2 regions of the Bradyrhizobium sp. SZCCHNR1043 genome follow, and region 2 is predicted to be linked to the other one. Evidence: predicted binding sites of a transcription regulator. Region 2 holds the regulator's gene; the other holds the start of a gene.

Region 1 (4,403 bases), on a different contig from region 2:
CGACAAGAGCGCGTGCGCCTTGTTGAAGAAATGAACCGCTGTGGCTCCGGCGGCTGACGTCGCCGGGGCCGCCATCTTCTGGGAAACGCCGAGAGAAAACAGAACAAGACGATGCAGGCCCTCTACGCACAGCTCCTGGTCGGACTGATCAACGGCTCGTTCTACGCGCTGCTCAGTCTCGGGCTTGCCGTCATCTTCGGCATGCTCAACATCATCAATTTCGCCCATGGCGCGCTCTACATGATGGGCGCGTTCTGCGCCTATTTCCTGCTCAACCTCGGCGGCATCAATTACTGGTGGGCGCTGCTGCTGGCGCCGATCATCGTCGGCGTCTTCGGCATGATCCTCGAGCGCACCATGCTGCAATGGATCGCCGGGCTCGACCATCTCTACGGACTGCTTCTGACGTTCGGACTGGCGCTGATCATCCAGGGCGTGTTCCAGAACTTCTTCGGCTCGTCCGGCCTGCCTTATGCGATCCCGGATCAGCTCCGTGGCGGCATGAATCTCGGCTTCATGTATCTGCCGGTCTATCGCGGCTGGGTCGTCATATTCTCCCTGGTCGTCTGTCTGGCGACCTGGTTCCTGATCGAGCGGACCCGGCTCGGCGCCTACCTGCGCGCCGCCACCGAGAATCCGACATTGGTGCGGGCGTTCGGCATCAACGTGCCGCGCATGATCACGCTGACCTACGGCCTCGGCGTCGGGCTCGCGGCCCTCGCCGGCGTGCTGTCGGCGCCGATCAACCAGGTGCGGCCCCTGATGGGCGAGCACATCATCATCGTGGTGTTCGCGGTGGTCGTGATCGGCGGCATGGGCTCGATCATGGGCTCGATCATCACCGGCTTCCTGCTCGGTGTGATCGAGGGACTGACCAAATATTTCTATCCCGAGGCTTCCAACACCGTGGTCTTCGTTCTGATGGTCCTGGTGCTGCTGGTGAAGCCGACGGGTCTGACCGGACGGGCGGCCTGACATGACATCCATCACCGACACGACCCTGCCGATCACCCCGCGCGCGATGCGCGACGAGATGATCGTGTTCGTCATCATGGCGGCGCTGCTGGCGATCGTACCGTGGACCGGGCTGTACCCGTTCTTCGTCATGCAGGCGCTGTGCTTCGCGCTGCTCGCCTGCGCCTTCAACCTCTTGATCGGCTATGGCGGCCTGCTGTCGTTCGGCCACGCGATGTTCCTGGGAACGGCCGGCTACTGCAGCGCCCACGCGCTGAAGGTGTGGGGGCTGCCGCCCGAGCTCGGCATCCTCACAGGCGTCGCCGGATCGTTCGTCCTGTCGGTGATCACCGGCTACATCTCGATCCGCCGCCAGGGCATCTATTTCGCGATGATCACGCTGGCGCTGTCGCAGCTGCTGTACTTCATCTATCTGCAGGCGCCGTTCACCCATGGCGAGGACGGCATCCAGGGCATTCCGCAGGGGCGGATGTTCGGCATCCTCGACCTGTCCAGGCCGACGGTGCTCTATTACGTCGTGCTGGTCGGCTTCCTCGCCGGTTTCCTGCTGATCTTCCGCACCATCAACTCGCCGTTCGGCGAAGTGCTGAAATCGATCCGTGAGAACGAGCAGCGGGCGATCTCGCTGGGTTACAAGACCGACCATTACAAGCTGCTCGCCTTCATTCTGTCCGGGACGCTGGCCGGCTTGGCTGGCGCGTTGAAGGTGTTCGTCGCCCAGAACGCCTCGCTGACCGACGTCGAGGTGGCGATGTCGGGGCAGATCGTGCTCATGACCCTGGTCGGAGGGCTCGGCACCGTATTCGGCCCCGTCGTCGGCGCGTTCGTGATCGTCGGCATGCAGCAATATCTGTCCGGCTTCGGCCAGTGGGTGACGGTGATCCAGGGCGTGATCTTCGTCGCCTGCGTGCTCACCTTCCGCCGCGGCGTGGTCGGCGAAATCGCCCATCTGTTCAAACGATCCCTTTAAGCCGTTGATCTGAAAAGAGATCGTCGAAAGGGCAGAAAGCGGTGGATGAACCGGCCACCGCTTCTGCTGGTGCGCGATCCGGAGTATGACAGTTCTGTGACGGGCCGGCCCTGGCCCGTTTCGGAATGGATGGATCTCGTCCCATGCTGCACTGGTTTCGCGCCGTCCTCCCGCGGGAGGAGCGGTTTTTCGATTTGTTCGCCCGCCACAACAAGGTGGTGATTCAGGGCGCCCATGCGCTGCAGGACATGTTGCAGGGCGGTGACGACATCCTCGCCCACTGCCAGCGCGTCAGCCAGTTCGAGAACGAGGCCGACAACATCACCCGCGAAGTGCTGACCGCGGTCCGCCGCACCTTCATCACCCCGTTCGACCGCGGCGACATCAAGAACCTGATCACCTCGATGGACGATGCCATCGACCAGATGCAGCAGACCGCCAAGGCCGTGGTGCTGTTCGAGGTCAAAGAGTTCGAGCCGACCATGCGCGAGATGGGCACCTTGCTGGTCGATTGCGCCAATCTGATCGGCCGCGCGCTGCCGTTGCTGCAGGCGATCGGCCAGAACGTGCCGATGATCACCGCGATCACCGAGGAGATGACCAAGCTCGAGGGCCGGGTCGACGACCTCCACGACATCGGGCTGAAGGAGCTGTTCCTCAAGCACCGCAAGGCCAATACTATGGACTTCATCGTCGGCGCCGAGATCTACGACCATCTGGAGAAGGTCGCCGACCGCTTCGACGACGTCGCCAACGAGATCAATTCGATCATGATCGAACAGGTCTAGGGTAGGGCCGCGCCGTGGACGCTCAACTCGGCCTTCCGATCCTGGTCGGCCTCATCGCCGTTGCGCTCGCCTTCGATTTCCTGAACGGCCTGCACGACGCCGCCAACTCGATCGCGACCATCGTTTCGACCCGCGTGCTCCGGCCGCAATATGCGGTGTTCTGGGCCGCATTCTTTAATTTCGTCGCGTTCGCGGTGTTCGGCCTCCACGTCGCGCAGACCATCGGTACAGGGATCATCGATCCCGCCATCGTCGACGCCCAGGTGATCTTCGCGGCCCTGGTCGGCGCCATCGTCTGGAACCTCGTCACCTGGGCGGCCGGCATTCCCTCGTCGAGCTCACACGCGCTGATCGGCGGCCTGGTCGGGGCAGGGGTCGCCAAGGCCGGCATCTCGGCCGCCGTCTGGAGCGGCCTGTCGAAGACCGTGCTCGCGATCGTGCTGTCGCCGCTGGTCGGGCTGGTGTTGGCGATGGTCCTGGTCGCGATCGTGTCCTGGGCCTCGGTGCGCTCGACGCCGTTCGCGGTCGACCGCGCCTTCCGCATCCTGCAATTCGCCTCGGCCTCGCTGTATTCGCTCGGCCATGGCGGCAACGACGCGCAGAAGACGATGGGCATCATCGCCGTGCTGCTGTATTCGCAGGGCCATCTCGGCAACGAGTTCACGGTGCCGTTCTGGGTCGTGCTGTCGTGCCAGGCGGCGATGGCGCTGGGCACCCTGATGGGCGGCTGGCGCATCGTCCGCACCATGGGCCTGCGCATCACCAAGCTGAACCCGATGCAGGGTTTCTGCGCCGAGACCGGCGGCGCGATCACGCTGTTCCTGGCGACCTTCCTCGGCGTGCCCGTCTCGACCACCCACACCATCACCGGGGCCATCGTCGGCGTCGGCGCCGCCCGCCGTGCCTCCGCGGTGCGCTGGAACGTGGCCGGATCGATCGTCTATGCCTGGGTCTTCACGATTCCGGCCTCGGCGATCGTCGCGGCGCTGACGTTCTGGCTGGTGTCGGTGCTCCGGCACTGATCCGGATCGGCCCGGCCGGGCTCAACTCGCCGGTTGGAGTTGCGGTGCAAAACGCCTATATGGAGGGCGCGCGGCGGCCGAGATCCCGCGCCTTTCCCGTAAATCGCCCGCTCTCTGGCCTGAAACGACGCCTGCCGCCTCATGTCCGATACTGCCGTCACGACCGAACAGCCCGCCCGCACCGCCTTGTCCGACGAGGTGGCGCGCCGGCGCACCTTTGCCATCATCTCGCATCCGGACGCCGGCAAGACGACGCTGACGGAAAAGTTGCTGCTGTTCGGTGGCGCCATCAATCTCGCGGGCCAGGTCAAGGCCAAGGGCGAGCGCCGCAACACCCGCTCGGACTGGATGAAGATCGAGCGCGAGCGCGGCATCTCCGTCGTCACCTCGGTCATGACCTTCGAGTTCGAGGGGCTGGTCTTCAACCTCCTGGACACGCCGGGCCACGAGGACTTTTCCGAGGACACCTACCGCACGCTGACCGCGGTCGACTCCGCGGTGATGGTGATCGACGCCGCCAAGGGCATCGAGGCGCGCACGCGAAAACTGTTCGAGGTCTGCCGCCTGCGCGACATCCCGATCATCACCTTCATCAACAAGATGGACCGCGAGAGCCGCGACACCTTCGATCTGCTGGACGAGATCGAG
Region 2 (4,403 bases):
CTCGAAGCCAAGGCGGGAAAATAAGCCATGTCCAGCGCTGATACGCTTACACTCGATGCGCCGGTCAATCCGATCTATGCGCGCCGGCGCCGCAGGGACATCGTGATCCGCGGCCTCTGCGTCGCCGCCGCGATGTTCGGCGTCACCTGGCTGGCGCTGATCCTGTTCACGCTGTTCTATAACGGACTCGCCGGCCTCAGCCTGCAGGTTTTTGCCGCCGACACGCCGCCACCCGGCTCCAGCGAAGGCGGCCTGCGCAACGCCATCGTCGGCTCCTTGATCATGACGATCATCGGCGTCGGCATCGGCGCGCCGCTCGGCCTGTTCGCCGGCACCTATCTCGCCGAATACGGCCGCAACGACCGCCTGACCTCGGTGATCCGCTTCATCAACGACATCCTGCTGTCGGCGCCCTCGATCATCATCGGCCTGTTCATCTATGGTGCGGTCGTGGTGCCGATGGGCGGCTTCTCGGCACTCGCGGGTTCCCTTGCATTGGCGGTCATCGTGATCCCGGTGGTGCTGCGCACCACCGAGGACATGCTGCTGCTCGTGCCCAACCCGCTGCGCGAGGCGGCGTCTGCGCTCGGCCTGCCGCGCTCGCTGGTGATCCGCCGCATCGCCTATCGGGCGGCGCGCTCGGGCCTCATCACCGGCGTGCTGCTTGCCACCGCCCGCGTCGCCGGCGAGACCGCGCCTCTGCTGTTCACCGCGCTGTCGAACCAGTTCTGGAGCCTCAACCTTTCCAGGACGATGGCGAACCTGCCCGTCACCATCAACAATTTCGTCCAGAGCCCTTATGCCTACTGGAAGCAACTGGCCTGGAGCGGAGCCCTTCTCATCACTCTGGCCGTGCTCGCCCTGAACATCGGTGCACGCATTCTTGGCGCCGAGAGGAACACCAAATGACCGAACTGTCCGTCTCCGTCAGTCAGCCCAATCACGCTCTTCACGGCAAGGCGCTTCCGGATGCGCCGGCCAAGGTGACCGCGCGCAACCTCAACTTCTACTACGGCGACCATCACGCGCTGAAGAACATCAACCTGTCGCTGGGCACCAACCGCGTCACCGCGTTCATCGGCCCGTCCGGCTGCGGCAAGTCCACGCTGCTGCGCATCTTCAACCGGATGTACGATCTCTATCCGGGCCAGCGGGCGACCGGGCAGCTGATGCTCGACAACACCAACATCCTCGATCCCAAGCTCGATCTGAATCTGCTGCGCGCCCGGGTCGGCATGGTGTTCCAGAAGCCGACGCCGTTCCCGATGACGATCTACGAAAACATCGCCTTCGGCATCCGCCTCTATGAGAAGATCTCGAAGTCGGAGATGGACGACCGGGTCGAGAAGGCGCTGCGCGGCGGCGCGTTGTGGAACGAGGTCAAGGACAAGCTCAACGCCTCGGGCCTGTCGCTGTCCGGCGGCCAGCAGCAGCGGCTGTGCATCGCGCGCACCGTGGCGGTCCGGCCGGAGGTGATCTTGTTCGACGAGCCGTGCTCGGCGCTCGATCCGATCTCGACCGCCAAGGTCGAGGAGCTGATCCAGGAGCTGGCCGAAAACTATACGATCGCCATCGTGACGCATAACATGCAGCAGGCGGCGCGCGTCTCCGACAAGACCGCCTTCATGTATCTCGGCGAGCTGATCGAGTTCGACGACACCAGCAAGATCTTCACTTCGCCGAGTGATCGGCGGACCCAGGATTACATCACCGGCCGGTTCGGCTGACGCCGACGACATTGCCTTCAGGAGATCATCATGGCCAGTGAACATACCGCCAAGGCGTTCGACAGCGATCTGCAGGACCTGACCCGTCTGGTATCGGAGATGGGCGGCCTCGCGGAGCGGCTGATCGTCGATTCCGTCGATGCGCTGGTGCGGCGCGACATCGCGCTCGGCCAGAAGGTGGTCGCCACCGACGCCGAGGTCGACAAGCTGCAGCGCATCATCGAGGAGCGCGCCGTGCTCACGATCGCCCGTCGCCAGCCGATGGCGGTCGACCTGCGCGAGATCGTCGGCGCGATGCGCGTGGCGACCGATCTGGAGCGCATCGGCGACCTCGCCAAGAACATCGGCAAGCGCGTCGCGGCGCTGGAGAGCGACTTCCATCCGCTGAAGCTGATCCGCGGCCTCGAGCACATGACCGATCTGGTGCAGTCGCAGGTCAAGACGGTGCTGGACGCCTATGCCGCGCATGACCTGCCGGCGGCGATGACGGTGTGGAAGGGCGACGAGGAAGTCGACGCCATCTGCACCTCGCTGTTCCGCGAGCTCCTGACCTACATGATGGAGGATCCGCGCAACATCTCGTTCTGCATCCACCTGATGTTCTGCGCCAAGAACATCGAGCGCATCGGCGATCACGCGACCAACATCGCCGAGACTGTATTCTATATGATCGAAGGCCAGCAGATCATGGACAAGCGCCCGAAGGGCGACATGACGAGCTTCGCGACGACGATTCCCGGTAACTAAGAGAGACGGTTCAGACATGGGCGCCCGAATTCTGGTGGTGGAGGACGAGGAGGCGCTGACGACGCTGCTGCGCTACAACCTCGAGGCCGAAGGCTACGAGGTCGAGACCGTGGCGCGCGGCGACGAGGCCGACACGCGGCTGAAGGAGCGCGTTCCGGATCTCGTCGTGCTCGACTGGATGCTGCCGGGCCTCTCCGGCATCGAGCTGTGCCGCCGCCTGCGCGCGCGGACCGAGACCCGGCAATTGCCGATCATCATGCTGACGGCGCGCGGCGAGGAGAGCGAGCGCGTGCGCGGACTCGCCACCGGCGCCGACGACTACATCGTCAAGCCGTTCTCGGTGCCGGAGCTCCTGGCGCGCGTGAAAGGCCTGCTGCGGCGGGCGAGCCCGGAGCGGCTGGCGACCGTGCTGTCCTATGGCGACATCGAGCTCGACCGCGAGAAACGCCGCGTGGCGCGCTCGGGGCGGCCGATCGATCTCGGCCCGACCGAATACCGCCTGCTCGAATTCTTCCTCGAGCACCCCGGCCGCGTGTTCAGCCGCGAACAGCTGCTCGACAGCGTTTGGGGCCGCGACATCTACATCGACGAGCGCACCGTCGACGTCCATATCGGCCGCCTGCGCAAGCTGCTCAATCCCGGCCGCGAGCAGGACCCGATCCGCACCGTGCGCGGCGCCGGTTATGCGCTCGATGATCGCTTCGCCAAGAGCGAGCAGGTGTAAGGGCGATGGGCGTGAGGATGAAGAAGGTGTGAGGCGCGAGCGGGCCCGATTGAGGAGATCGCGGTCCGCTTTCCGCCACGCCGCCGCCGTCTTGATCGTGTCTGCTTCGTGGCCCGTCACGATGTTTCGGTCCCAGCGGACGCCCTTGATCAAGACCATCATCATATCTCTTGTCATGCTGCTCGGCAGCTTGGCGGGCGCCCCGGCCGCCGAGCTCGAGGACGCGGTCGCGGCGGCAGGCAACGGGCAGCATGCGGCGGCGATGCGACGGCTGCTGCCGCTGGCCGCCAAGGGCGATGCGCGGGCGCAGTTCGACGTCGGCTTCATGCAGGCGTTCGGCTGGGGCGTGCCGCGTAATCCGAGCGAGGCGCTGGCCTGGTACCGCAAGGCCGCCGATCAGGGGCTCGCCGTCGCGCAACATTATCTCGGCATCGCCTACGTCAATGGCGAGGGTGTTGCCTCCAACTACGGCGAAGCCAGTCGCTGGTTCAGCCGCGCCGCGGCGCAGGGCTTCGCCCAGTCGCAATACATGCTCGGCCTGATGCTGCTCGACGGCCGCGGTGTGAAACAGGACGTCGTGCAGGGCTATGCCTGGCTGGTGATGGCGGGCCGTAGTGGCGTGCGATCGGCCGGCCGCGACGTGCAGCGGGTCAGGTTGACCGAGCCGCAGCGCGTCCAGGCCCAGAGCGCCATTGCGTCCTGGCAGCCGAAACCGGAATCGGCGGATGCGGGCATTGCCACTCCGCGTCCGGAGCAATTGCTCGGGCTCGATCGCCACATCGGCGAGGTCGTCGATCCCACCTCCTGGCCGGCGTCGTCGATCGGCGTCGTCACCGTCGCGCAATACTCGAGCGGCGGCTGGTGCACCGGCACCCTGGTGGCGCCGCGCGTCGTGCTCACCGCCGCGCATTGCGTCTTCAACGGCGTGGCGCAGGTCAGCCCCGGCAATGTCCGCTTCCTGGCCGGCATGAACCGTGGCACGCCGGCGGCATCGTCGGTCGCCGACAAGCTGATCGTGGCGCCCGATTTCGTCCCGACCCGGCACGACAGATGGTCGCTCGACCGCTCGCCCGCCGATTGGGCGCTGATCGTGCTGAAGGATGCGCTGCCGTCGAAGCCGGTGGCGGTCAAGGCGCTGACCCGCGAGGAGCTCGCGGCTGCGACCACGGCCGGAACCATCTCCGAGATCGGCTATGGCCAGGAGC

Evidence for each region. Region 2 encodes PhoB, which activates phosphate uptake and scavenging genes when phosphate is short. Its sites were predicted from a motif close to TGTCATNNANCTGTCAT; they were not measured.
Region 1: a site for PhoB is predicted at 2,031-2,047, ahead of QX039_RS02150 (DUF47 domain-containing protein). Genes of this name have one in related genera too.

The regions. Positions count from the first base shown of each region.
Region 1 covers NZ_JAUEYN010000001.1:503,097-507,499, forward strand. Annotated here, with positions in the region: gene QX039_RS02135 (ABC transporter substrate-binding protein) at 1-34, shown strand, start outside; gene QX039_RS02140 (branched-chain amino acid ABC transporter permease) at 112-975, shown strand; gene QX039_RS02145 (branched-chain amino acid ABC transporter permease) at 977-1,945, shown strand; gene QX039_RS02150 (DUF47 domain-containing protein) at 2,089-2,733, shown strand; gene QX039_RS02155 (anion permease) at 2,748-3,755, shown strand; gene QX039_RS02160 (peptide chain release factor 3) at 3,897-4,403, shown strand, end outside.
Region 2 covers NZ_JAUEYN010000006.1:248,685-253,087, forward strand. Annotated here, with positions in the region: gene pstC (phosphate ABC transporter permease subunit PstC) at 1-24, shown strand, start outside; gene pstA (phosphate ABC transporter permease PstA) at 28-909, shown strand; gene pstB (phosphate ABC transporter ATP-binding protein PstB) at 906-1,727, shown strand; gene phoU (phosphate signaling complex protein PhoU) at 1,758-2,474, shown strand; gene phoB (phosphate regulon transcriptional regulator PhoB) at 2,491-3,198, shown strand; gene QX039_RS12810 (trypsin-like serine protease) at 3,344-4,403, shown strand, end outside.